DNA from 3 places in the Pseudomonas marincola genome. Region 1 is predicted to be linked to each of the others. Evidence: predicted binding sites of a transcription regulator. Region 1 holds the regulator's gene; each other region holds the start of a gene.
What was found. The regulator FliA, encoded in region 1, starts transcription of late flagellar genes. The targets are predictions, from matches to a motif close to CTAAAGTTTNNNNNNNNNNNGCCGNTAA.
Positions count from the first base shown of each region.

Region 2: a site for FliA is predicted at 3,673-3,700, ahead of PMYSY11_RS11020 (methyl-accepting chemotaxis protein). Genes of this name have one in related genera too.
Region 3: a site for FliA is predicted at 2,997-3,024, ahead of PMYSY11_RS15115 (flagellar protein MotY). Genes of this name have one in related genera too.

Region 1 is NZ_LR215729.2:1,768,709-1,779,376, forward strand. Features, by position in the region: gene flhF (flagellar biosynthesis GTPase FlhF) at 1-369, shown strand, start outside; gene fleN (flagellar synthesis regulator FleN) at 475-1,305, shown strand; gene fliA (RNA polymerase sigma factor FliA) at 1,302-2,045, shown strand; gene PMYSY11_RS08350 (chemotaxis response regulator CheY) at 2,179-2,553, shown strand; gene PMYSY11_RS08355 (protein phosphatase CheZ) at 2,573-3,361, shown strand; gene PMYSY11_RS08360 (chemotaxis protein CheA) at 3,375-5,675, shown strand; gene PMYSY11_RS08365 (protein-glutamate methylesterase/protein-glutamine glutaminase) at 5,762-6,892, shown strand; gene PMYSY11_RS08370 (flagellar motor protein) at 6,892-7,632, shown strand; gene motD (flagellar motor protein MotD) at 7,652-8,572, shown strand; gene PMYSY11_RS08380 (ParA family protein) at 8,578-9,366, shown strand; gene PMYSY11_RS08385 (CheW domain-containing protein) at 9,453-10,313, shown strand; gene PMYSY11_RS08390 (chemotaxis protein CheW) at 10,417-10,668, shown strand, end outside.
Region 2 is NZ_LR215729.2:2,369,098-2,375,186, reverse strand. Features, by position in the region: gene queD (6-carboxytetrahydropterin synthase QueD) at 1-45, opposite strand, end outside; gene PMYSY11_RS11035 (DUF3429 domain-containing protein) at 228-695, shown strand; gene PMYSY11_RS11030 (AAA family ATPase) at 692-1,216, opposite strand; gene pnuC (nicotinamide riboside transporter PnuC) at 1,213-1,779, opposite strand; gene PMYSY11_RS11020 (methyl-accepting chemotaxis protein) at 1,882-3,516, opposite strand; gene PMYSY11_RS11015 (undecaprenyl-diphosphate phosphatase) at 3,800-4,630, shown strand; gene PMYSY11_RS11010 (AraC family transcriptional regulator) at 4,664-5,491, shown strand; gene PMYSY11_RS11005 (DUF1294 domain-containing protein) at 5,506-6,089, shown strand, end outside.
Region 3 is NZ_LR215729.2:3,237,307-3,243,395, forward strand. Features, by position in the region: gene PMYSY11_RS15105 (hypothetical protein) at 199-471, opposite strand; gene PMYSY11_RS15110 (argininosuccinate synthase) at 693-1,910, opposite strand; gene PMYSY11_RS15115 (flagellar protein MotY) at 2,041-2,961, opposite strand; gene pyrC (dihydroorotase) at 3,203-4,249, shown strand; gene rnt (ribonuclease T) at 4,246-4,920, shown strand; gene PMYSY11_RS15130 (hypothetical protein) at 5,063-5,374, opposite strand; gene PMYSY11_RS15135 (hypothetical protein) at 5,481-5,876, opposite strand.

The sequences.
Region 1 (10,668 bases):
CAGCTGGAGGCATTGGCCAGCCGTGGCGTGCATGCACGCAACTATCTGGTTATGGCCGCCACCAGTCAGGATCAAGTGCTCACTGCCGCCTTTCACACCTACAAGCGTTGTGGGCTGGCAGGCTGCGTGCTGACTAAACTGGATGAAGCAGGCAGTCTGGGCGGCGTATTAAGCCTGGCCATCAGCCAGCGTCTGCCGGTGGCGTACACCACCGATGGTCCGCGGATTCCGGATGACTTGCAGATTCCGCGTAGCCATCAGCTGGTAAGCCGGGCCGTTGGCATGCAGGCTCAAGATGAGCCCAGCGAAGACACAATGGCGCAAATGTACAGTGCAATCGGCAGCCAACCGGCTTTGCGCGCCAGTTAGTAGAATGAATTACACGGTTATAGGCCCACTATCTGGCCTAGTGGGTGGTTTGCAGGGCAGAATAAGCCATGGGCTCACGACGGATTGACAAGGTAACGGAAAAAAATGGTTAAGCATCCCGTACAGGTGATCGCGGTAACTGGTGGCAAAGGTGGCGTCGGCAAGACCAACGTGTCGGTGAACCTCGCGCTGGCGCTGGCGGAACTCGGGCGTCGGGTCATGCTTATGGATGCCGACCTTGGTCTGGCCAATATCGACGTACTGCTTGGGCTGACGCCAAAGCGCACACTGGCTGATGTGATCAGCGGTGAATGTGATCTGCGTGATGTGATTCTGCAGGGCCCCGGTGGCGTGCGCGTCGTTCCGGCCGCGTCCGGTACTCAGAGCATGGTGCAGTTGTCGCCCATGCAGCATGCCGGCCTGATCCAGGCATTCAGTGATATCAGCGATAACCTCGATGTACTGATCGTCGACACCGCCGCCGGTATTGGCGACTCGGTGGTGAGTTTCGTGCGCGCCGCCCAGGAAGTGCTGGTGGTGGTGTGCGATGAGCCAACCTCAATTACCGACGCCTACGCGCTGATCAAGTTGCTCAACCGCGATTTCGGCATGAACCGTTTCCGCGTGCTGGCCAACATGGCGCACACGCCGCAGGAAGGTCGCAACCTGTTCACCAAACTGAGCAAAGTGACCGATCGTTTCCTCGATGTGGCGTTGCAGTATGTTGGCGCGGTGCCTTACGACGAAAGCGTGCGTAAAGCCGTGCAAAAACAGCGTGCAGTGTACGAGGCGTTTCCGCGCTCGAAATGCTCCCTGGCGTTCAAGGCAATCGCCGAGAAGGTTGATGCCTGGCCGCTCCCTGCCAACCCGCGTGGTCACCTCGAGTTTTTTGTCGAGCGTCTGGTCCAGCCCGCCATACAGGAAATCGAGCCATGAGCAACGCAGGCCTACGTATGTATAGCAAGGCGCAAGCCATGGACGCTCAGCATCAGTTGATTGAACGTTACGCGCCGCTTGTCAAACGTATCGCCTACCACTTGCTGGCCAGACTGCCGGCAAACGTTCAGGTCGACGACCTGATTCAGGCCGGCATGCTCGGCCTGCTGGAAGCATCGAAGAAATATGACGCCAGCAAAGGCGCCAGTTTCGAAACCTTTGCCGGTATCCGCATTCGTGGCTCCATGCTCGATGAGGTGCGCAAAGGCGACTGGGCCCCCCGTTCGGTCCATCGAAATAGCCGCATGGTCAGTGATGCAATTCGAAAAATTGAAGCCAGAACGGGTCGAGACGCTAAAGATCAGGAGGTTGCTGCCGAACTCCAATTGAGTCTCGAAGATTACTACGGCATTCTTGGCGACACTTTGGGCAGTCGCCTGTTCAGTTTTGACGACCTTTTACAGGACGGTGAGCAGGGCGGATTGCAGGAAGACGTCAATAGTCATCATCCCGGCCCTTCGCGTGAGCTGGAAGACGAGCGCTTTCAAAGCGCACTGGCAGACGCCATCGGCAATCTGCCGGAGCGTGAACGCCTGGTCTTGTCGCTGTACTACGACGAAGAGCTGAACCTCAAGGAAATTGGTGAGGTGCTTGGGGTGAGTGAGTCTCGGGTAAGCCAGTTACACAGCCAGTGTGCCGCTCGTTTGCGGGCGCGGCTGAGTGAGTGGCGGGCGAAGTAAACAGATTTCTGGCGCGCCAGAGCAAAGTTGCATATTGCTGGAAAGCGGGCCAATCAGCCGGTTTCTTGATTAAGGGGCGTGCCCATCAGTTGGGTGCGTTTGGGACTGTTCGGAGGTCGACTTGGACAAAAATATGAAAATCCTCATCGTTGATGACTTTTCAACGATGCGTCGGATTATTAAGAACCTGCTGCGCGATTTGGGGTTCACCAACACTGCTGAAGCGGATGATGGCGTAACCGCCTTGCCGATGCTGCAGAGCGGTAGTTTCGACTTTTTGGTAACAGACTGGAACATGCCTGGCATGAGCGGCATTGATTTGCTGCGTGCCGTGCGCGCGGATGAGCGCCTCAAGGGTATGCCGGTATTGATGGTGACGGCTGAAGCCAAGCGTGACCAGATTATCGAGGCAGCGCAGGCCGGCGTTAACGGCTACGTGGTCAAACCTTTCACCGCTCAAGTGCTGAAAGAAAAAATCGAGAAAATCTTTGAGCGAGTCAACGGCTGATCCACGCCGCGAGGTTGCAATGGAATACCAGGACTCCAGTAAGGCTGGTTTTGAATCAGCTTTAAAGCTTAACGCCGGCCAATTAGTCGACAGCCTAGAAAAAGGCGACATTGGCGAGGCCGTGCAACTCATCAATGAGCTTAACAAGACGCGCGACCGTGGCCTGTTTCACGAAGTCGGCAAGCTGACGCGTGAGCTGCACAATGCCATCGTCAACTTCAAGCTCGACCCGCGCTTGCCTCATGCCAGCGAAGTCTCACAAATTGCCGACGCCACTGAGCGTCTCAATTACGTGGTGACGATGACGGAGAAAGCTGCCAATCGGACCATGGATCTGGTCGAACTGAGCAGCCCTTTAGTCACGCAGGTCAGCACCGAGGCGCAAACCCTCAGCGAAGATTGGGGGCGCTTCATGCGCCGCGAAATGGACGCTGATGGTTTTCGTGAGCTCACCCGCCGAATCGAGCAGTTCCTTGCCCGCACTGCGCAGGATGGCGCAGCGGTTTCAGGGCACTTGAATGACATTTTGTTGGCGCAGGATTATCAGGATCTCACCGGTCAGGTCATCAAACGTGTGACTCAGCTGGTTACCGAAGTTGAAAGCAACCTGTTGAATCTGATGCTCATGGCCAGCCGCGTAGACCGTTTTGCCGGTATCGAACACGGCGAAATTTCAGGGTCTGAGAAGGCTCACAAAGAAAAAAGTGCAAGTCACGGTGAAGGTCCGCAGATTCATGCCGATAAGCTTGATGACGTTGCATCCTGTCAGGACGACGTCGACGATTTGTTATCAAGCTTAGGGTTTTAGGAGCAGGTCCATTATGAGCTTCGGCGCCGATGAAGAAATCCTCCAGGATTTCCTGGTAGAGGCCGGCGAGATTCTCGAGCAGCTGTCTGAACAGCTGGTAGAGCTTGAAAGCCGCCCTGACGATATGAACCTGTTGAACGCGATTTTTCGCGGGTTTCATACCGTAAAAGGTGGTGCGGGCTTTCTCCAGCTGAATGCGTTGGTTGAGTGCTGTCACATTGCCGAGAACGTCTTCGACATCCTGCGCAAGGGTGAGCGTCGCGTCGACTCTGAATTGATGGACGTCGTGCTGGAGGCATTGGACACCGTCAATGCCATGTTTGACCAAGTGCGTGAAGGCGCCGAGCTGACCCCGGCAACGCCCGAACTGCTCGCGGCTTTGGCCAATCTTGCCCAGCCACAAGAACTGTTGAACGAAGAAGCCCCAGCCCCAGTTACAGAACACGTTGTGGCAGGCAACCCTGCGGCAGCCGAAGCTGTGGCAGCCGATGATGTGGCAGGCACCCCTGCGGCAGCCGATGCTGTTATTGCCGACGATGAATTCGAGCAGCTGCTCAGCGCATTGGCAGACAACGCAGCGCAGGCGCAAAAAGCGCCAGCCAGCCCGGTAGCCAGTGCGGCGCAACCGTCAGCCAGTGATGAAATCACCGATGACGAGTTCGAGTCGTTACTCGACCAGCTGCACGGTAAAGGCCAATTTGTGGCCAACGCAGGCGGTCAGCCTGTTAAGGCTCAGCAGGATGACGATGTAGCCGTGGCCGATGCGCCCGACGAAATCACCGACGACGAATTCGAAGCCCTGCTCGATCAGTTGCACGGCAAAGGTCAATTCGCCAGCGGAGCTGCCCCAGCACTGGCTGCCACAGGGTTGCCTGCCACAGCTTCGGCTGCCAGTACGCCGAGTGAACCAGTGGCCCCGGTTGCTGCCAGCAGCGCGGCGAGCGCTGATGAAATCAATGACGATGAATTTGAAGCGCTGCTGGATGAACTGCACGGCAAAGGCAAGTTCTCGGAAACGCCAGCCGTCAGCGCCGCCCCCGTTGCTGCCAAGGCGGTAGAAAAGCCAGCGGCCAAGCCTGCAGCAAAACCAGTTGCTGCTGTGCCAGCTAAAGCTCCAGCGCCTGAAAAAGCTGCACCGGTCAATGAGGCCGAAACCACTGTGCGGGTGGACACGGCCCGGCTTGATGAAATCATGAACATGGTTGGCGAGCTGGTGTTGGTGCGTAACCGGCTGGTGCGTCTGGGTTCGACCAGCAGCGACGAGGCGATGGCCAAAGCCGTATCGAATCTCGATGTTGTCACCGCAGACCTGCAATCCGCGGTGATGAAAACCCGCATGCAACCGATCAAGAAAGTCTTTGGACGTTTCCCGCGACTGGTTCGTGACCTGGCGCGTAGCCTGAAAAAGGAAATCTCGCTTGAGTTGATCGGTGAAGAAACCGACCTCGACAAGAACCTCGTTGAAGCCCTGGCTGATCCGCTGGTTCACTTGGTGCGCAATGCGGTTGACCACGGTATTGAAACCCCGGAAGAGCGTGTGGCTGCGGGCAAATCGCGCGGCGGTAAAGTGGTGCTCTCGGCCGAACAGGAAGGCGATCATATCCTTCTGGTCATCAGCGATGATGGCAAGGGAATGGATGCTGATGTGCTGCGCCGCAAGGCTGTCGAGAAAGGCTTGCTGGAGAAGGAAGCGGCCGACCGGCTCAATGAATTTGAATGCTACAACCTGATCTTCGCCCCGGGCTTCTCGACTAAAACCGAGATTTCCGATGTGTCCGGTCGCGGTGTTGGCATGGATGTGGTGAAAACCAAGATCAGCCAGCTCAACGGCACGGTCAACGTGTTCTCGGTCAAGGGTCAGGGCTCGCGGATCGTCATCAAGGTGCCGTTGACGCTGGCGATCATGCCAACGCTGATGGTCATGCTGGCCAATCAGGCGTTTGCGTTCCCGCTGGTCAACGTCAACGAAATTTTCCACCTCGACCTGTCGCGCACCAATGTGGTGGACGGTCAGGAAATGGTCATCGTCCGTGACAAGGCATTGCCACTGTTCTATCTCAAGCGCTGGCTCGTTGGCCAGGCGGCTCACGAAGAGCAGGTTGAAGGCCATGTGGTGATTCTGACTGTGGGTAATCAGCGCGTCGGCTTTGTTGTCGATCAGTTGGTCGGGCAGGAAGAAGTGGTTATCAAGCCGTTGGGCAAAATGCTTCAGGGCACGCCGGGCATTTCCGGGGCGACCATTACTGGCGACGGTCGAATCGCGCTGATCCTCGATGTGCCGAGCATGCTCAAGCGCTACGCCCGTCGTTCCTGATCGCGCCTGTAGGGCAGTGGATGCGGCGCGGTTAAATTTGGCAGGACTGATCTGCAGTGGATTCAGGCAGATTATTAGGAGTGGGTATGGCGGTTAAGGTATTGGTTGTTGATGACTCCGGTTTTTTCCGCCGGCGGGTGTCCGAGATTCTTTCGGCTGACCCGAACATCATGGTTATCGGCACCGCTACCAACGGCCGCGAGGCAATCGATCAGGTGCTGGCGTTGAAGCCGGACGTGGTCACCATGGATTACGAAATGCCGATGATGGACGGCATTACCGCCGTGCGTAACATCATGCAGCGGTGCCCGACGCCGGTGTTGATGTTCTCGTCGCTGACCCATGAAGGCGCTCGCGTCACCCTCGATGCGCTGGACGCAGGTGCCGTCGACTTCTTGCCTAAGAACTTTGAAGACATCTCGCGCAATCCCGAGAAGGTCAAGCAATTGCTTTGCGAGAAAGTGCATAGCATTGCCCGCAGCAATCATCGCTCCATGGCCCGGCTGACCACGCAGAGCGCAGCGCCTGCCGCTGCACACACACCAGCCCCTGCCGTGCGCACGCCGCCGAGTGCAGCGGTTGCTCGTCCTGCAATCACGCCTACAAGCGCCACATCGGCACCTGCTGCGCGGCATTCTGTGGCCGTTAAGCGCAAGGCCTACCGTCTGGTTGCTATCGGTACGTCCACTGGTGGGCCGGTTGCTTTGCAGCGCGTACTGACGCAGCTGCCGGCAAATTTTCCGGTGCCGATCGTGCTGATCCAGCATATGCCGGCGGCCTTCACCAAGGCCTTTGCCGAGCGCCTCGACAAGCTCTGCAAGATCAGCATCAAAGAGGCCGAGGAGGGCGATATATTGCGTCCGGGTCTCGCCCTGCTGGCGCCAGGTGGCAAGCAGATGATGATTGATAATCGCGGCACGGTGCGCATTCTGCCAGGCGATGAGCGCGTCAATTACAAACCCTGTGTGGACATCACCTTCGGCTCTGCCGCGCGCACCTATCACGATAAGGTGCTGGCGGTTGTGTTGACCGGCATGGGCGCTGATGGCCGCGAAGGCGCACGTCTGCTTAAGCAGGGCGGCAGCCAGGTGTGGGCGCAGGATGAAGCCAGTTGCGTGATTTACGGCATGCCGATGGCCGTGGTCAAAGCCAACCTCACCGATGCAATTTTGCCGCTGGATGACATTGGCCGGCATATTGTCGAGGCCTGCCTGTAATGGACGTCCTCAGCCTCATCGGGATTGTGCTTGCTGCCGTGGCAATACTCGGCGGCAACTTTCTCGAGGGCGGCCATGCCAGCGCGCTGCTCAACGGCCCGGCGGCGTTGATTGTAATCGGCGGCACGCTGGGCGCTGCGTTACTGCAGACGCCGATGCCGGTTTTCAAGCGGGCGCTGGTGATTGTGCGCTGGATATTCATCGCGCCGGCCATCGATCTAGCAGGCGGGATTGATCGCGTGGTCGGCTGGAGCATGGTGGCGCGCAAGGAAGGCTTGCTCGGGCTTGAGGTGTTGGCCGATGGCGAGCCAGATCCTTATGCGCGCAAAGGCTTGCAACTGCTGGTGGACGGCGTTGAGCCCGAATTGATTCGAAGCATTCTTGAAGTCGATTTGTACACCCAGGAAGGGCGCGATATTCAGGCGGCCAAGTTTTTCGAGTGCATGGGCGGCTATGCGCCGACTATCGGTATCATTGGCGCTGTGATGGGGCTGATCCACGTGATGGGCAATCTGGCGGACCCGAGCATGCTCGGCAGCGGTATTGCCGTGGCGTTCGTGGCGACCATTTACGGTGTTGGCTTCGCCAATTTATTGCTGCTGCCAATCGCCAACAAGCTTAAAGCGATCGCCATGCGCCAGTCGCGTTACCGCGAAATGTTGCTCGAAGGGTTGTTGTCTATTTCCGAAGGCGAAAACCCGCGCGCCATCGAACTCAAGCTCCAGGGCTTCATGGACTGATCGGCTCAGGGAGTTGGCTATGGCGCGGCGTCGGCATCACGAAGAACACGAAAATCACGAGCGATGGCTGGTTTCCTATGCGGATTTCATCACCTTGCTGTTCGCCTTTTTTGTGGTGATGTATTCGATCTCGTCGGTTAACGAGGGTAAATACAAGATTCTCTCGGAAACCCTGACGGGCGTGTTCAATCATCCCGAACGCTCAATTGTGCCGATTGCTGTCGGCGAGTCGCGGCCGAAAACCACTTCGATGGATCAGGCCATCAGTAATCAGAATGGTGCGGACGACAACACCGAGAGCAGCAGTAATCAGCTCACGGTGATTGCGCAAAGCGTGCGCGAGGCATTTGCCGATCTGATTGATGCCGACCAGTTGCAAGTGCGGGGCAATGAGTTGTGGATCGAAATCGAACTGCGCTCAAGCCTGTTGTTTGGCAGCGGTGATGCGCTGCCAAACGATGCGGCCTTTTCGATTGTGGATAAAATTGCCAAAATATTGGCACCCTATGCCAACCCGATTCATGTCGAAGGTTTCACCGATGACCGGCCCATCAACACCATGCAGTTTCCGAGCAACTGGGAATTGTCGTCGGCGCGTGCCGCGAGCATCGTGCAGATACTGGCCATGAATGGAGTGAGTCCGGGACGCATGGCCGCTGTGGGCTATGCAGAGTTCCAGCCCATCGCCGACAACACTACCGCCGAGGGGCGTGCGCGCAACCGGCGGGTGGTGTTGGTTATTTCACGCAATTTGGATGTTCGCCGCAGCGTAAGTGGAGTCGGCAGTGCCAATGCCAAGCCTGATTCCACGCTCAAACGCGCTGGCATGCAACCTGCAACAGTCTCGTCGAAGGAGCCGGCAAATGCGGCTTCACAGCATGTAGACGTCAACCCTCCGTCGCCAGTTCTCGACCGGCCGGTGCCAGAGTCGAGAGGATAAATACAATGAGAGTTTGGGCTGTAGCCAATCAAAAAGGTGGAGTCGGCAAGACCACCACGTCCATCGCTCTGGCGGGTTTGCTGGCGGATGCTGGCAAGCGCGTGGTGGTGGTCGATCTCGATCCGCATGGCTCGATGACCAGCTATTTCGGGCATGATCCCGATAGCCTTGAGCACAGCACGTTCGATCTGTTCCTCAATCAGGGCAATGTGCCTGAAGGTTTGCCCCAGCAATTACTGCTGCCAACCAGTCACGAGCGGATTTCGTTGCTGCCGTCGAGTACTGCGCTGGCCACACTGGAACGGCAGTCGCCGGGGCAGAACGGTCTGGGCCTGGTGGTCTCGAAAAGTCTGGCGCAGCTGTGGGGCGATTTTGACCATGCCATCATTGACAGCCCGCCATTGCTTGGCGTGTTGATGGTCAACGCGTTGGCGGCCAGCCAGCAGTTGGTGATTCCGGTGCAGACCGAATTCCTCGCGGTCAAGGGGCTGGAGCGGATGGTCAGCACGCTGGCCATGATTAACCGCTCACGCCGTCAGGCATTGCCGTTCACCATCGTGCCAACATTGTTTGATCGTCGCACTCAGGCGTCCATGACCACGCTGCGCCAATTGCGCAACAGCTACCCCGAGAACCTGTGGCAGGCATACATTCCGGTGGATACTCGTTTGCGCGACGCCAGCCGTGCCGGCGTCACGCCTTCGCAGTTTGATCACAAGAGCCGCGGTGCGCTGGCTTACAAGGCGCTGCTTAAACACCTGCTCGAACAGCACGTGCGTGAAAAGGTAGCCTGAGTGGCAAACAATAGTGTGTGTCGGCCCTCAAGAATTTACTGCAACCTGCCGATAGCTGTTGCAAGTCAACTCTGTGAATTCGAACCATGAATCGTACCTTGCCCACTGCAACCAGGCCTCAAGTGGCCTTGCAGTCTTATCTCGACAGCTTGCTGCAAGAGGCCGTTATCGAGCTGGACAGCGGCAGTGAGTTGGCGGATTTCGAAGCCGCAGTGCTGGAAGAGCAATTGCGCGACGCCGAGCGCCTGCTCGAAAGCGTAGCGCCGGTCAGTGCGCCGCTGATACGTCCGGTCGAGTTGAGCCTGGTGACGGTGGCCGAAGAGCCGCCGGTTGCAGCACCGATCCCGATGCCGGCTCCGGCCGCCAGTGAGTATCTGGCAGTCGCCGAACAAGCGCCGGCGCTTGAGGCGCCGCTGATTGACTTCAACCTCAACAATGAAGTGCCGGCCAGCCTTACGGTCGATTGGGATGAGCGTCCGCAGTGGGCTGAAGAGCCCTTTGAATGTCTGCTGTTCGAAGTCGGCGGCCTGACTCTGGCCGTGCCGCTGGTGTGTCTCGGTTCGATTTATCCGCTGGCGGGGCAGGAACTGACGCCGCTGTTTGCTCAGCCGGACTGGTTCCTCGGCTTGCTGCCGTGTCAGGCCGGTAACTTGCGGGTACTGGATACGGCGCGTTGGGTGATGCCCGAGCGCTATCGCGATGAGTTACGCGAAACGCTGCAGTACGTGATTTCAATTCAAGGTTTTGAATGGGGGCTGGCCGTGCATCAGGTCAGTCGCTCGATCCGTCTCGATCCCGATCAGGTCAAGTGGCGCTCGCAAAGGGTCCAGCGGCCATGGTTGGCGGGAACGGTTATTGAACATATGTGCGCGTTGCTGGATGTCGCCGCGCTGGCCAAGCTGATCGAAAGCGGCAATGCCCAGCGAGCACTGGCCGGAAACGGTTGACGGAGTATTGCGCGCGACCTGACAAAGGTCGGCGCAACCTGATAATTGACTGCGGGGTTTAACCGCGAATGCCGCTCAGGCGGCTTGTGATGAGGTCTGAATTATGAACAAAAGTGCAGCGCAAAGTGCTGATGATCCCATCCTGCAGTGGGTAACATTCCGCCTCGATAACGAGAGCTACGGCATCAACGTGATGCAGGTTCAAGAGGTGCTGCGTTACTCTGAAATTGCCCCGGTACCGGGCGCACCGAGCTATGTGCTGGGCATCATCAACCTGCGCGGCAACGTGGTGACGGTGATCGACACGCGTCAGCGTTTTGGCTTGCAGCCAAGCGAAGTGACCGACAACACCCGT
Region 2 (6,089 bases), 600 kb from region 1:
CAAGCGGTGCGCTGCTTCGAAAATGAACTCTTTGAACAATTCCACAATACTTCACTCATTAAATAGGGTTGCGTTCAGATTTTACCAGCTCAAGACCTGTGCGAACCAATCTTTGCAATGCTTATCTATAGGAATCAGGCCTGTACAGCGCCGCAGGCCAGCAGGCTGGGCCAGACAGACGTCAGGCACCTTGCAAACAGAGCAGTTGTGCACCGAAGGAGGGACCGATGCATCCATACGACAGCACCAAACCGCCCATGTTGGCGATTGTGCTTGGTTACGCAGGGCTTATTCCGTTTATTAGCGGCGCATTGGGCTTTCTGATTGTACCGGTTGGCTGGCGACCCTTGGTGCTCAATGCCTTGCTTGATTACGCGGCGATCATTCTGGCTTTCATGGGCGCGATTCACTGGGGGCTGGCCATGCGCGCCGAAGAATCGGAGGAAAATGCGCGAACCCAGATGGGGCTATCGGTCATTCCGCCGTTACTTGGCTGGCTGGCGATTGCCGATGGGATGCCGCTGATAGTGGCCTTGCCGGTGTTACTGCTGGCATTCGCCGGCTTGTATGTGGCCGATGTGCGCGCCGTGAATTTGGGTTTGGCGCCGCGCTGGTACACCACACTGCGCACGCCACTGACCGGCGTCGTCAGCCTGTGCCTGGCGCTGGCGTGGATCGGCGAAGTGATTGACTAATCACCGAGTAACGCGGCCACGATCGCACTGGCCTGCTCGCGTCTGTTCAACCAGTCGCCCCCGATGCATTTGAAAGGCTGCTGATGTTGCTCAAGCCACCGATGGCACTGATCATAGAACGCCTGACGCTGGGCAATTTGCGGCTGACAACGCTGGCCGTCATCCGTCCACGGTACACCGTTGGGGTCGAGCAGCAGGTGCATGTCGTAGGTTCGACTGAGCAGTTCTTCCTCAAGCCATGCCGGAACATCGGCAAATAGCGCTTGGCTCCAGAGAATATTGCTGAGCAGGTGGGTATCGAGTATCAGCAATTCAGGTTGTTGCGCACGCGCCGCATCTTCCCACTGCAACTGGCCGCGGGCGATGGTGGCAATATCGGCATAGCAGGTATCGCGCAACTCTGTGTCGATGAAATAACGCACGTACTCGCCGACGATGATCCCGCCAAACTGGGTTTGCAGATGCTCGGCTAGCCAGCTCTTGCCGGCGGATTCAGGGCCGGTAAGCACGACGACTTTCATGCGGTTGCCGCGCGTTGATCGCGTCGCCATGTCAGCCAGCCACTCAGGGCCAAACCGGTGAATACGGCGTACAAGCCCGCTGTGAGGTACAACTCCTGCTGCAGGAACAGCAGCACGAACAACACATCGAGCAGCACCCACAGCGGCCAGCACTCGACACGTTTTTGCGCCATCCAGACCTGAGCAACCAAACTGAAGGCGCTGAGCGTGGCGTCTTGCCAAGGCGCTGCCGCATCAGTGAAGTTTGCCATCAGATAGCCCAACACCGTCGCGCCAACCACGCCGCAAGCAAGGCTTGCAGCCAGGCCGCGCCAGGTTAACGCTGAAACACTCACGCCCTGATGCTTGTCGCCGCCATGATTCCACTGCCACCAGCCGTAACCCTGCAGCAGGGCATAAACCCCTTGCAGGAGCATGTTCGAATACAGCGCCGCATCGTAAAAGATCCACGCATAGAGCAGCACCATGACCAGCCCGATTGGCCAGCACCAGCGGTTCTGTTTAACCGTGAGCCAAACAGCGCAGGCGCCCAGTGCAGCGGCAAACATTTCTAGAGTGGACATTAAGCAATCAGCCGGAAAGGGAAGGGACGACAGCGCGCGATTGTAACGACTCGACGCGCTGGCGTCTTGCATCCGGCCCAGGCCAAGGCCGGAATGCGGGGCTTAAACGCGGAATTGGCCGAGCAGGCGGTTGAGGTCGGCGGCCAGCGCGCCCAGTTGTTGGCTGGCAGCACTCGACTGCTGGGCGGCATTGGCATTGCTCTGCGCCAAACCTGCGGCCTGGGTGACATTCATGTTGATGTCTTCAACAACGTGCGACTGTTGCAGCGTAGCGCTGGCAATCGAGGTATTGAGCCCGGTCAGGTTGCGCAGCGATTGCGCGATCAGGGTCAGACTCTCGCCGGCCTGGCTGGCCTGCACCACGGTTCGCTGAGACGACTGGCTGCTCTCATGAATAACCTTGACCGCCGCTTCCGAATTGCTTTGCAGCCGTTCGATCATCACCTGAATCTCGGCGGTGGAGTTTTGCGTGCGCTGTGCGAGCAAGCGGACTTCATCGGCGACCACCGCAAAGCCACGGCCTTGTTCACCCGCGCGAGCCGCCTCGATCGCCGCGTTGAGCGCGAGCAAGTTGGTTTGCTCGGCAATCGAGCGGATCACCTCAAGCACGCTGCCAATTTGCACGCTTTCAGTGGACAGCGCCTGAATCACCTCAACGGACTGGTCAATGGTGCCCGACAGTTCAGCAATCTGCTGCAAGCTTGCATCGATATTGCGCTGGCCCTGAATTGCCTGTTCTTCGGCAGCCTGCACCTCATTGGAGGCATGCTCGGCATTCTTCGCGACATCCTGCACGCCATAGGTGACTTGATTGATCGCGGTAGCAACTTGATCCATCTGTAGCGATTGTTGCTCGCTGTGCTGCTGCGCTTCACCGGCCACACCGCCGAGCGAATGGGCCGCGCTGTTGAGTTGGCTGGCGGAGGCCAGCGACTGGCTGATGACTTCGCGTAGCTTGCTGGTGAACGCATTAAAGTTTTTCGCCAGCGCCGTGAGTTCATCGTTGCCGTTGGTGTCGAGTGCGCGGGTGAGGTCGCCTTCGCCGCTGGCAATGTTGGCCATCGCATTAACGGTATGCCCCAGCGGCACGGAAATGCTGCGTACGATCATGCTCACCAGTAACGCCATAACCACCATGAGGCCGAAGCCAATGCCGACCAGGCGCATTGCCTGTTCGCGGAATTCGGCCTGTACATCATCGACGTACACACCCGAGCCGATAATCCAACCCCAGGGCTTGAACAACTCGACGTAGGAAATCTTGCTGACAGGCGCCTCAGAGCCAGGCTTTGGCCAGCGGTATTCGACCTGTCCGGCGCCTTTTTCGCGCGAGATACGCACCATTTCATTGAACAACTCGACCCCGTCGGGGTCTTTGATGGCCGAGAGGTTCTGGCCTTCAAGTTTGCTGTTGGTCGGGTGCATGATCATGGTCGGCGTCTGATCATTGATCCAGAAGTACTCGCGATTGTCGTAGCGCAGCCCGCGGATCATGTCTTTGGCCGCTTGCTGCGCTTGTTCAAGTGTCAGCGTGCCATCGGCTTCAAGTGCCTGGTAATGGCGTAAAATGCCGCTGGCGCTCTCGACCACATGACGCGTCTTCTCGCTTTTTGCCGCGTAAAGCTGCGTGTGGATCTGCTCAAGCATGGCGCTGCCGAGGCCGGCCAACATCAGAATGGCGAGGAGCAGAATCAGCCATAAACGGCGGTTGATCGGAATGCTACGTAGGCGAGTCATTCGGGGGATACTCCGGTGGCAGTGCATTTTTATTGTTCGGCTATGTTCACTCAATCCGCGCCTCTTCACGAGATGCCTACAACCAAAGGAGTATGTAGCTGGCTGCAGTCGCGTTGTCTGAATTTGACTGAGTAAAAATATCTATTTGTTGTTAGCATCTCGGCCCGCTGGCGCGAAACCTGAGGCGCCGGCAGCTTTTTAATGGCTCAAACCGACCGATGGCAGGACGTAAACGGGCCCGAAACCTTTTGCGTGCGCCCACTGCGCACTATTTGGAGTGATGATGGATTTGTGGACTGCCTTTCAGGCAATACTGTTGGGCGTAGTAGAGGGACTGACCGAGTTCCTGCCAATTTCGAGTACCGGACACCAGATTATCGTTGCCGACCTGATCAATTTCGGTGGCGAGCGGGCGATGGCTTTCAACATCATTATCCAGCTGGGCGCGATTTTGGCGGTGGTCTGGCAATTTCGCAGCAAGATCATCGACGTTGTCGTCGGCTTGCCCAAAGAGCGTGAAGCCCAGCGTTTCACCGTCAACCTGCTGGTGGCGTTCTTCCCGGCGGTGATTCTCGGTGTGGCCTTTGCCGACCTGATTCATGAATACCTGTTCAACCCGATCACCGTCGCTGCCGCGTTGGTTGTGGGCGGGGTGATCATGCTCTGGGCCGAGAAGCGTCAGCACAGTGTTCACGCCGAGACGGTTGAACAGATGACCTGGCAAGACGCACTTAAAATCGGCTGTGCGCAGTGTCTGGCAATGATTCCGGGCACCTCGCGTTCAGCCTCGACGATTATCGGTGGCTTGCTGTTCGGCCTGTCACGCAAGGCGGCTACTGAGTTCTCGTTCTTCCTGGCGATGCCGACCATGGTGGGTGCGGCGGTTTATTCCGGCTACAAATACCGCGATCTGTTCAAGCCTGAAGATCTGCCGGTTTTTGCCCTCGGCTTTGTGGTGTCGTTCATCTTCGCCATGATCGCTGTGCGCGGCCTGCTGAAGTTCATCGCCAACCACAGCTATGCAGTATTTGCCTGGTACCGGATTGGTTTTGGCCTGCTGATTCTGCTGACCTGGCAGTTGAGCTGGATCGACTGGAGCACGGCGCAAGGCTAAATGCCGGGCGGGTGGAGAGCGACTGTGGAGAATCTGCGCAGTAACGATGGCCCGCAGGCACGTGAAGCCACGCTTGAGGTGGTGCGCCAGTATCACCTCTGTTGGAAGCGCCGGGATCTCGACGCGATCATGGCGCTGTACCACCCGGAAATCGAATACAACGACTTCTTCCAGAATCGCCAGCTGCGGCTCGCCGAGTTGCGCGAGTACGTGCGTGCCAGCATGCCGCATGCGCCGAATGAAGCGCTTGAACACAGTGACCGTATTCGCTGCGATTGCGACACCGCCTTCATTCAGTATCAGCTGACATTGCGCGGCAGCGCCGGGCTGGCTTCGTTTCGCTCGAGTGAAGCGATCACCGTGCGTGACGGGCTGATCTGGCGGGTTAACGAGTACTCATCGTTGATTAACGCCCGCACCACCACGGCGGAAATTGCCGGTTCGCGCCCTGCCACCAGCCGTTTGGGGCTGTCGGCGCGGCAATTGAGCGTAATGGCGCAGGATCTGCAGAGCTATTTTCAGAGTCGTCAGGCCTATCTCGATCCTGAACTAAGCCTGCAGCAAGTTGCTGAAAGCAGCGGATACAGCCGTAACCAGATTTCCTACTTGCTTAATCAAGTACTCGGGCAAACTTTTTACCGCTACGTTAACCACGCCCGTCTCAATCATTTGCTAGACCAACTCGAAACCCTGCAGGCGCAGAATAATCCAGCAGCGATTCGTATGGATCAGCTGGCGTTTGCAGCCGGTTTCAATTCACTGTCGGCGTTTTATAAAAGCTTCTCGGCGCACCTCGCAACGACGCCCAAGGCCTACTTGAAGCTCACGCATGATCAGCAAAAAGCGGCACGCAACCAATAACCGAAGGATCAAGCATGGAAGTACGCGGGTCGATCAAGAGCTGGAACGATGACAAGGGATTCGGCTTTATCCAGCCTTTGCAGGGCAAAGAGCCCATTTTTGTGCACATCTCGGCAGTGCGCGGCGACCGTCGCCCGGTTGCCGGCGATCCGGTGATGTATGTCGCCAGCCTGGACCCGCAGGGGCGTATGCGTGCCGAGCACATGCGCCACGCGGGCGGTCTGGCGATTGATCGGCCAGCAATTCGGCGCAAGCCACGCGCACAGGGTCAATCAAAGCCGCGTGACGTGAGCGGGCCGGCGAGCAAGCCGGTGCGACGGGCAAAACCCGTAAAGCGCCAGCATTCACATTCAGCGATTCAGCACCTCGGGTTAAAACTACTGATATTTGTCGCGCTGTGCTGCCTGCCGATTTATGGCGCGCTACAGGCATTGAAGGCCGGCAATATCTGGCTGATCAGCGCCTATACCATGCTGAGTCTGGTCAGTTTTTATCAATACTGGAGTGATAAGAACAGTGCACAAAAGGGTCGCTGGCGCACCCCTGAAAATGTCCTGCACGCTGTTGAACTGTGCGGCGGCTGGCCTGGCGCTTTAGT
Region 3 (6,089 bases), 1.5 Mb from region 1:
TAGGTGCTTTGGGATGTGTATCTCAGCTGCAAATGACTGCACGCAGTTAGAAACTTGCACAGTAGTGGATCTGCGCGATTAGCCGAACCTTGCCACGTTGAGCCCACATCAACCTGCCGATTAACGGCTACAGCTCAGCCTGCAGCAGTCATCGCCCGGCAGCTTTTGGAGAGACACTGCCGGGCGATATGCAGCGGTTTAGTTGATGGCTTTTTTCAGCGCTTTACGACCTGCGTCGTGTTTGGCGTCGCCGATATTGTCCTTGGCATCATCAACTGCGTCTTTCTTGTCATCCAGACCCATGGAGTCTGCGGCGGCCTCTTTCGCGTCACAGCGCCCGCCCACTCCAACGGTTGCCTTCATGGCAGCGCTTTTTGCGGCTTTCTCTGCCGTGCAATCCGGGTCAATCACGCCCGCCTGAGCGCTTAAGCAAACCAGACTCAAACTTGCTAACAGTAATACCTTACGCATTTTCGCTTCCTTTTCTGAGTGCATAGAAATACCGGAGATTTGGCGCTCGCAGCAAACCTGTCCGAGTTTTGAGTGTGGCTGGCAACCTTCGCCTTGGCCAGTCGAGCCGATTATTGGTGCCAATACAGGCAATGCATGCAGCGAAAATAACGGATTGAAGGCAATAAAAAACCCCGCACGATCAGAGCCGTGCGGGGCCAAAGGGACAAGCGACTAATAAATTAGATCAGCTTGCGGCCCTTGTTCGCTGCAATGCGCATGCGCAGTGCGTTGAGCTTGATGAAACCTGCTGCGTCCTGCTGGTTGTATGCACCGCCATCTTCTTCGAAGGTCGCGATGTTGGCATCAAACAGCGACTCGTCAGACTTACGGCCAACAATCACCACATTGCCTTTGTACAGCTTCATGCGGACCACGCCATTAACGTTAGCCTGCGAAGCATCAATCATCTGCTGCAGCATGGTGCGCTCTGGGCTCCACCAGAAACCGTTATAGATCAGGCTGGCGTACTTAGGCATCAACTCGTCTTTGAGGTGAGCGACTTCACGGTCCAGGGTGATCGACTCAATGGCGCGGTGGCCCTTGAGCATGATGGTGCCGCCCGGGGTCTCGTAGCAGCCACGCGACTTCATGCCGACGAAACGGTTCTCAACGATGTCGAGACGGCCGATACCGTGCTCACCACCAATGCGGTTCAGTTCAGCCAGCACAGTTGCCGGGGTCATTTCTTTACCGTCGATGGCGACGATATCGCCTTTGCGGTAGGTCAGTTCCAGATACTGTGGGGTGTCAGGCGCGTTCTCCGGGGAGACGGTCCAACGCCACATGTCTTCTTCGTGCTCGGTCCAGGTGTCTTCCAGCACGCCGCCTTCATAGGAGATGTGCAGCAGGTTAGCGTCCATCGAGTACGGCGATTTTTTCTTGCCGTGACGCTCGATTGGGATGGCATGCTTTTCAGCGTAATCCATCAGTTTTTCGCGGGACATCAAGTCCCACTCACGCCATGGTGCAATCACTTTAACGCCTGGCTTGAGTGCATAAGCGCCCAGCTCAAAACGCACCTGATCGTTGCCTTTACCGGTTGCGCCGTGGGAGATCGCATCGGCACCCGTCTCGTTGGCAATTTCGATCAGACGCTTGGCAATCAGCGGACGCGCGATCGAAGTACCCAGCAGGTATTCGCCTTCGTAAACGGTGTTAGCACGGAACATTGGGAACACGAAATCGCGCACAAATTCTTCGCGCAGATCGTCGATATAAATCTCTTTGACGCCCATGGCCTGGGCTTTAGCACGGGCAGGCTCGACTTCTTCTCCCTGGCCAAGATCTGCAGTGAAAGTCACCACTTCGCAGTTATACGTATCTTGCAGCCACTTGAGAATTACTGAAGTGTCCAGGCCACCAGAATAAGCCAGAACCACCTTGTTTACATCGGCCATGCCATCAACTCCACGGGGTTGTACGGAAAACCGCCTATTCTACTGGCCCTTAGCGTGAATTTACAGTGGCGCGACAGCTTCTGATCAACAAGCGACAATACCTTTCATCGGAGCGACCATCCGTCACAGCTCAGGAAGCGGTGGCCAATGCTTTGGTTTCGCTACTTTCAGCAGGTTTATCCGGGGTTTGCGGCAGGCGCTCAAGCTGGATCGCCACCCGGCGGTTTTTCGCCCGATTGGCATTATTGGTGTTCGGCACCAGCGGATAACGTTCACCGTGAAAGCGCATGGTCAGTTGATCGTCTGCTACGCCATGCGCCTTGAGATAGTTGACCACCGCCTCTGCGCGGCGTCTTGAGAGATCGCGATTGGTCAGGCGCGAACCACTGTTGTCGGCATGGCCCTCAATCAGCAGATGATTAATGCTCGGATCGGCCTTGAGGTAGGCCAGCAGTGCATCCAATCTGGCCTGGCCTGCGGGATCCAAATCCACGCCACCGCCGGGAAAACCGATGCGGCTCTGCTTGAGCTGATCAAAGTTTTCCGGCAGCAACTTGGCCGCGCAGTCCAGATATTTATCGTAGGCCTGGCTGAAGCGCACCGGCAGCAAACGCACTTCAAGCGACTCACCACCGCGCGCGCTGTAGCGCACCAGCGGGCTCCGCCCTTCGAGCAAACCTGCGAGCAGTCGCCCACTCTGATTGAACGATGCATTGAATGGCGTAGCCCCGCCAGTCGCTCGCACCGCCCCCAGATTAATATCGCCACGACCGGGCTGCCAGGGCGCGGCGGCGGCAATCAGGGTGGCCGAGCCAGCGCTCAGGCTATTTTGCGCCGAATGCAAGCGAAACACCGCGCGCTCACCCGCCCGGCGCACAAACTCGCCACTGCCGAAACCAGTCACCGGCTGGCTCAGGCGACACTCGAACTGATCACCACTGACTGTCCACTCGGCCTTTTCCAGGCGCGTTTGAAAACTCACGCCCCAGGCACTCGCGACGAGTGGCAGGTTGAGTAATAAACAGCAGAGAGCAAGTCGCGACCGAGGCACGTTAAGTTCCACAATGACAGACAAAGTTGCCTGTACTGTCGGCCCTGCAACGCAAAACTTTAAACCGCAAACGCTGGCAACTTTGGCCTCGTTAGCCGATAAAGCCATGAACATAGACGCTCAGATGGCTCTGAAATGTACTAAATACTGATCCATGTCGGCTTTAGTCGCCCGCCCTGCGTGCCCTGCATAGGCTTTTCCGGTAGCATTCGTGCCATGTTATACCCGCCTGGATACCTCCATGACTGACCGCCTTACTCTGCTGCGTCCTGACGACTGGCATATTCACCTGCGCGATGGCGCTGTGTTGAACCACACGGTGGCTGATGCCGCGCGTACGTTTGCCCGCGCCATCATCATGCCAAACCTGGTGCCGCCGGTGCGCAACACCGAGCAAGCCGACGCCTACCGTCAGCGCATTCTGGCTGCACGTCCGGCCGGTAGCCGCTTCGAGCCGCTGATGGTGCTGTACCTCACCGACCTGACCAGCCCTGCCGATGTGCGCGCGGCCAAGGCCAGTGGTTTTATCCATGCGGCCAAGCTGTATCCGGCTGGTGCCACGACTAACTCGGACTCTGGCGTGACCAGCGTCGACAAGATTTTCCCGACGCTCGAAGCCATGGCCGAGGTTGGCCTGCCGCTTCTGGTTCACGGTGAAGTGACGCGTGGTGAGATCGATGTCTTCGACCGCGAAAAAGTCTTTATTGATGAGCACCTGAGCCGCGTTGTCGAGCGCTTCCCGACACTTAAAGTGGTGTTCGAGCACATCACCACACGCGATGCAGTCGAGTTCGTCAAAGCCGCTCCGGCCAACGTTGGCGCGACCATCACCGCTCACCACCTGCTGTATAACCGCAACCACATGCTGGTTGGCGGGATTCGTCCGCACTTCTATTGCCTGCCGATTCTCAAGCGCAACGTACACCAGGAAGCCCTGCTGGACGCGGCCACGAGCGACAGCACCAAATTCTTCCTCGGCACGGATTCTGCGCCGCACACCCAGCAAGCCAAGGAAACCTCTTGTGGTTGCGCAGGCTGCTACACCGCCTATGCTGCAATCGAGTTGTATGCCGAGGCATTCGAGCAGCGCAACGCCCTACACAAACTTGAAGCATTCGCCAGCCAGAATGGCCCGGACTTCTACGGTTTACCGCGTAACACCGACACCATCACCCTGGTTCGCGAGCCTTGGCAAGCCCCTGCCACCTTGCCGCTGGGCGACAACAGCGTAATTCCCCTGCGAGCGGGCGAAACCCTTAACTGGCGCCTGCTGGAGGCAACCGAGTGAGTGAAGATCAGTACGACGACGAACAGGAAGACACCGGCCCAAGCGGCCCGCGTCACCCGATGGCGGCACGCTTTCGTGGTTACCTGCCGGTAGTGGTGGATGTTGAGACCGGTGGCTTCAATAGCGCCACCGACGCCTTGTTGGAGATTGCGGCGACCACCGTTGCAATGGACGAACAAGGCTTTCTCTATCCGGATCACACCCACTTTTTCCGGATTGAACCGTTCGAAGGCGCCAATATCGAACAGGCGGCGCTGGAGTTCACCGGCATCAAGCTCGATCATCCGCTGCGCATGGCAGTGACTGAAGAGCACGCGCTCACCGAGATCTTCCGTGGCCTGCGCAAGTCGCTGAAAGCCAACGGCTGCAAACGCGCCATTCTGGTAGGGCACAACAGCAGCTTCGACTTGGGCTTTCTCAACGCGGCCGTCGCGCGTACCGGTATCAAACGCAACCCGTTCCATCCGTTCTCAAGCTTCGACACTGCCACACTGGCCGGTCTGGCGTATGGCCAAACCGTATTGGCCAAAGCTTGTCAGGCAGCAGCAATCGAGTTTGACGGTCGCGAGGCGCACTCAGCGCGCTACGACACCGAAAAAACTGCCGAGCTGTTTTGCGGCATCGTCAATCGCTGGAAAGAAATGGGCGGTTGGATGGACTTCGACGACTAGTCTGAGGCTCTTACGCGTGCATAAAAAAACCGGCTTTGCGCCGGTTTTCTATAACCTATATACCACGTGATAAGCGGACCTCTAATTTAATTTCTATCCAACCCCACGCCCAGCCCCACATAATTAGGGCGCGTGGGGTTAGTCAGAACTGCGGCCCGATGCACTGGCCATTGAGCATGGATCCATAGCAACGAGCAACTGGTGCGCCCATAGTCGATCCATGGCAGACGCCATTTACCACAGCGCCGATGCATTGGCTGACGTCATAAACAGGCTGACCGTTCGGCGTCAGTCCTGGGGCTTGTTGATAGACCGACTGCCCGTTCGGCGCCAGCACTGGGGCTTGTTGATAGCTCTGGCTCTGGTAATAAGCGCGCGGAGCCGACGCCCAGCGAACAAAGTCAGAATTCAGCACACTTGCGCAGCCACTCAGCAGCGCCAGTGTCGTTAGCATCAGTAGTGTTCTCATTTGTGAAAGGCGCAGTCCGCCGCGCCGCCTCCGATTGTTTTGATACGTCCTACACCGCGGGAATCTCGCCTGCCTTCGATTCCCAGCATATTCAATGGCGGGTAGCGACGGGAGGCAGGCACTCCCCCCACACCTCGCCATCGATCTCCACCAGCTCGCCAATCGGCACTAACCGATCAGGAGTATACGAGCCAATTTTGCGGGGACTGGCTTCTGGATCCGCCGCGGTGACTATCACCATGTATGCAGGCGCCCCGGCGCGTATCAGGTCGATATGTTCTATGCGCTCCACGTATCCAACTTTCAACTCGCTAGCCTTGTGTAGCAGTTGCCGGAACCAACGCACGTCGATCTGCCGGCGCCGGTCTCGCCACACGCGCAGGAACACCGCCCCATCGCTTTCGCGGACTGCTCCCCACGAGTTGACGACATTACGCAATGGTGCGCCTAGGTTGACGAAGTGCTGAGAAATAGAGGGTTTAGCCATTTGAATGCGCTGCTCCGATAGCGTGGCTGGGATGTCAACCACCTGAAACGTCTCGGATTCTACCTGCCACCAATCGCCGCCCCAATACTTAACCTAGGTCGGACAGACCAGCGGCGAAAGAGGCGACAACCCGACCAGCAGGTGCTATCAGCCCAGATCAGAGCTCACGCCGAAAATCTGCACGCCTGACTCACCAGGATTTCTACCCTTATT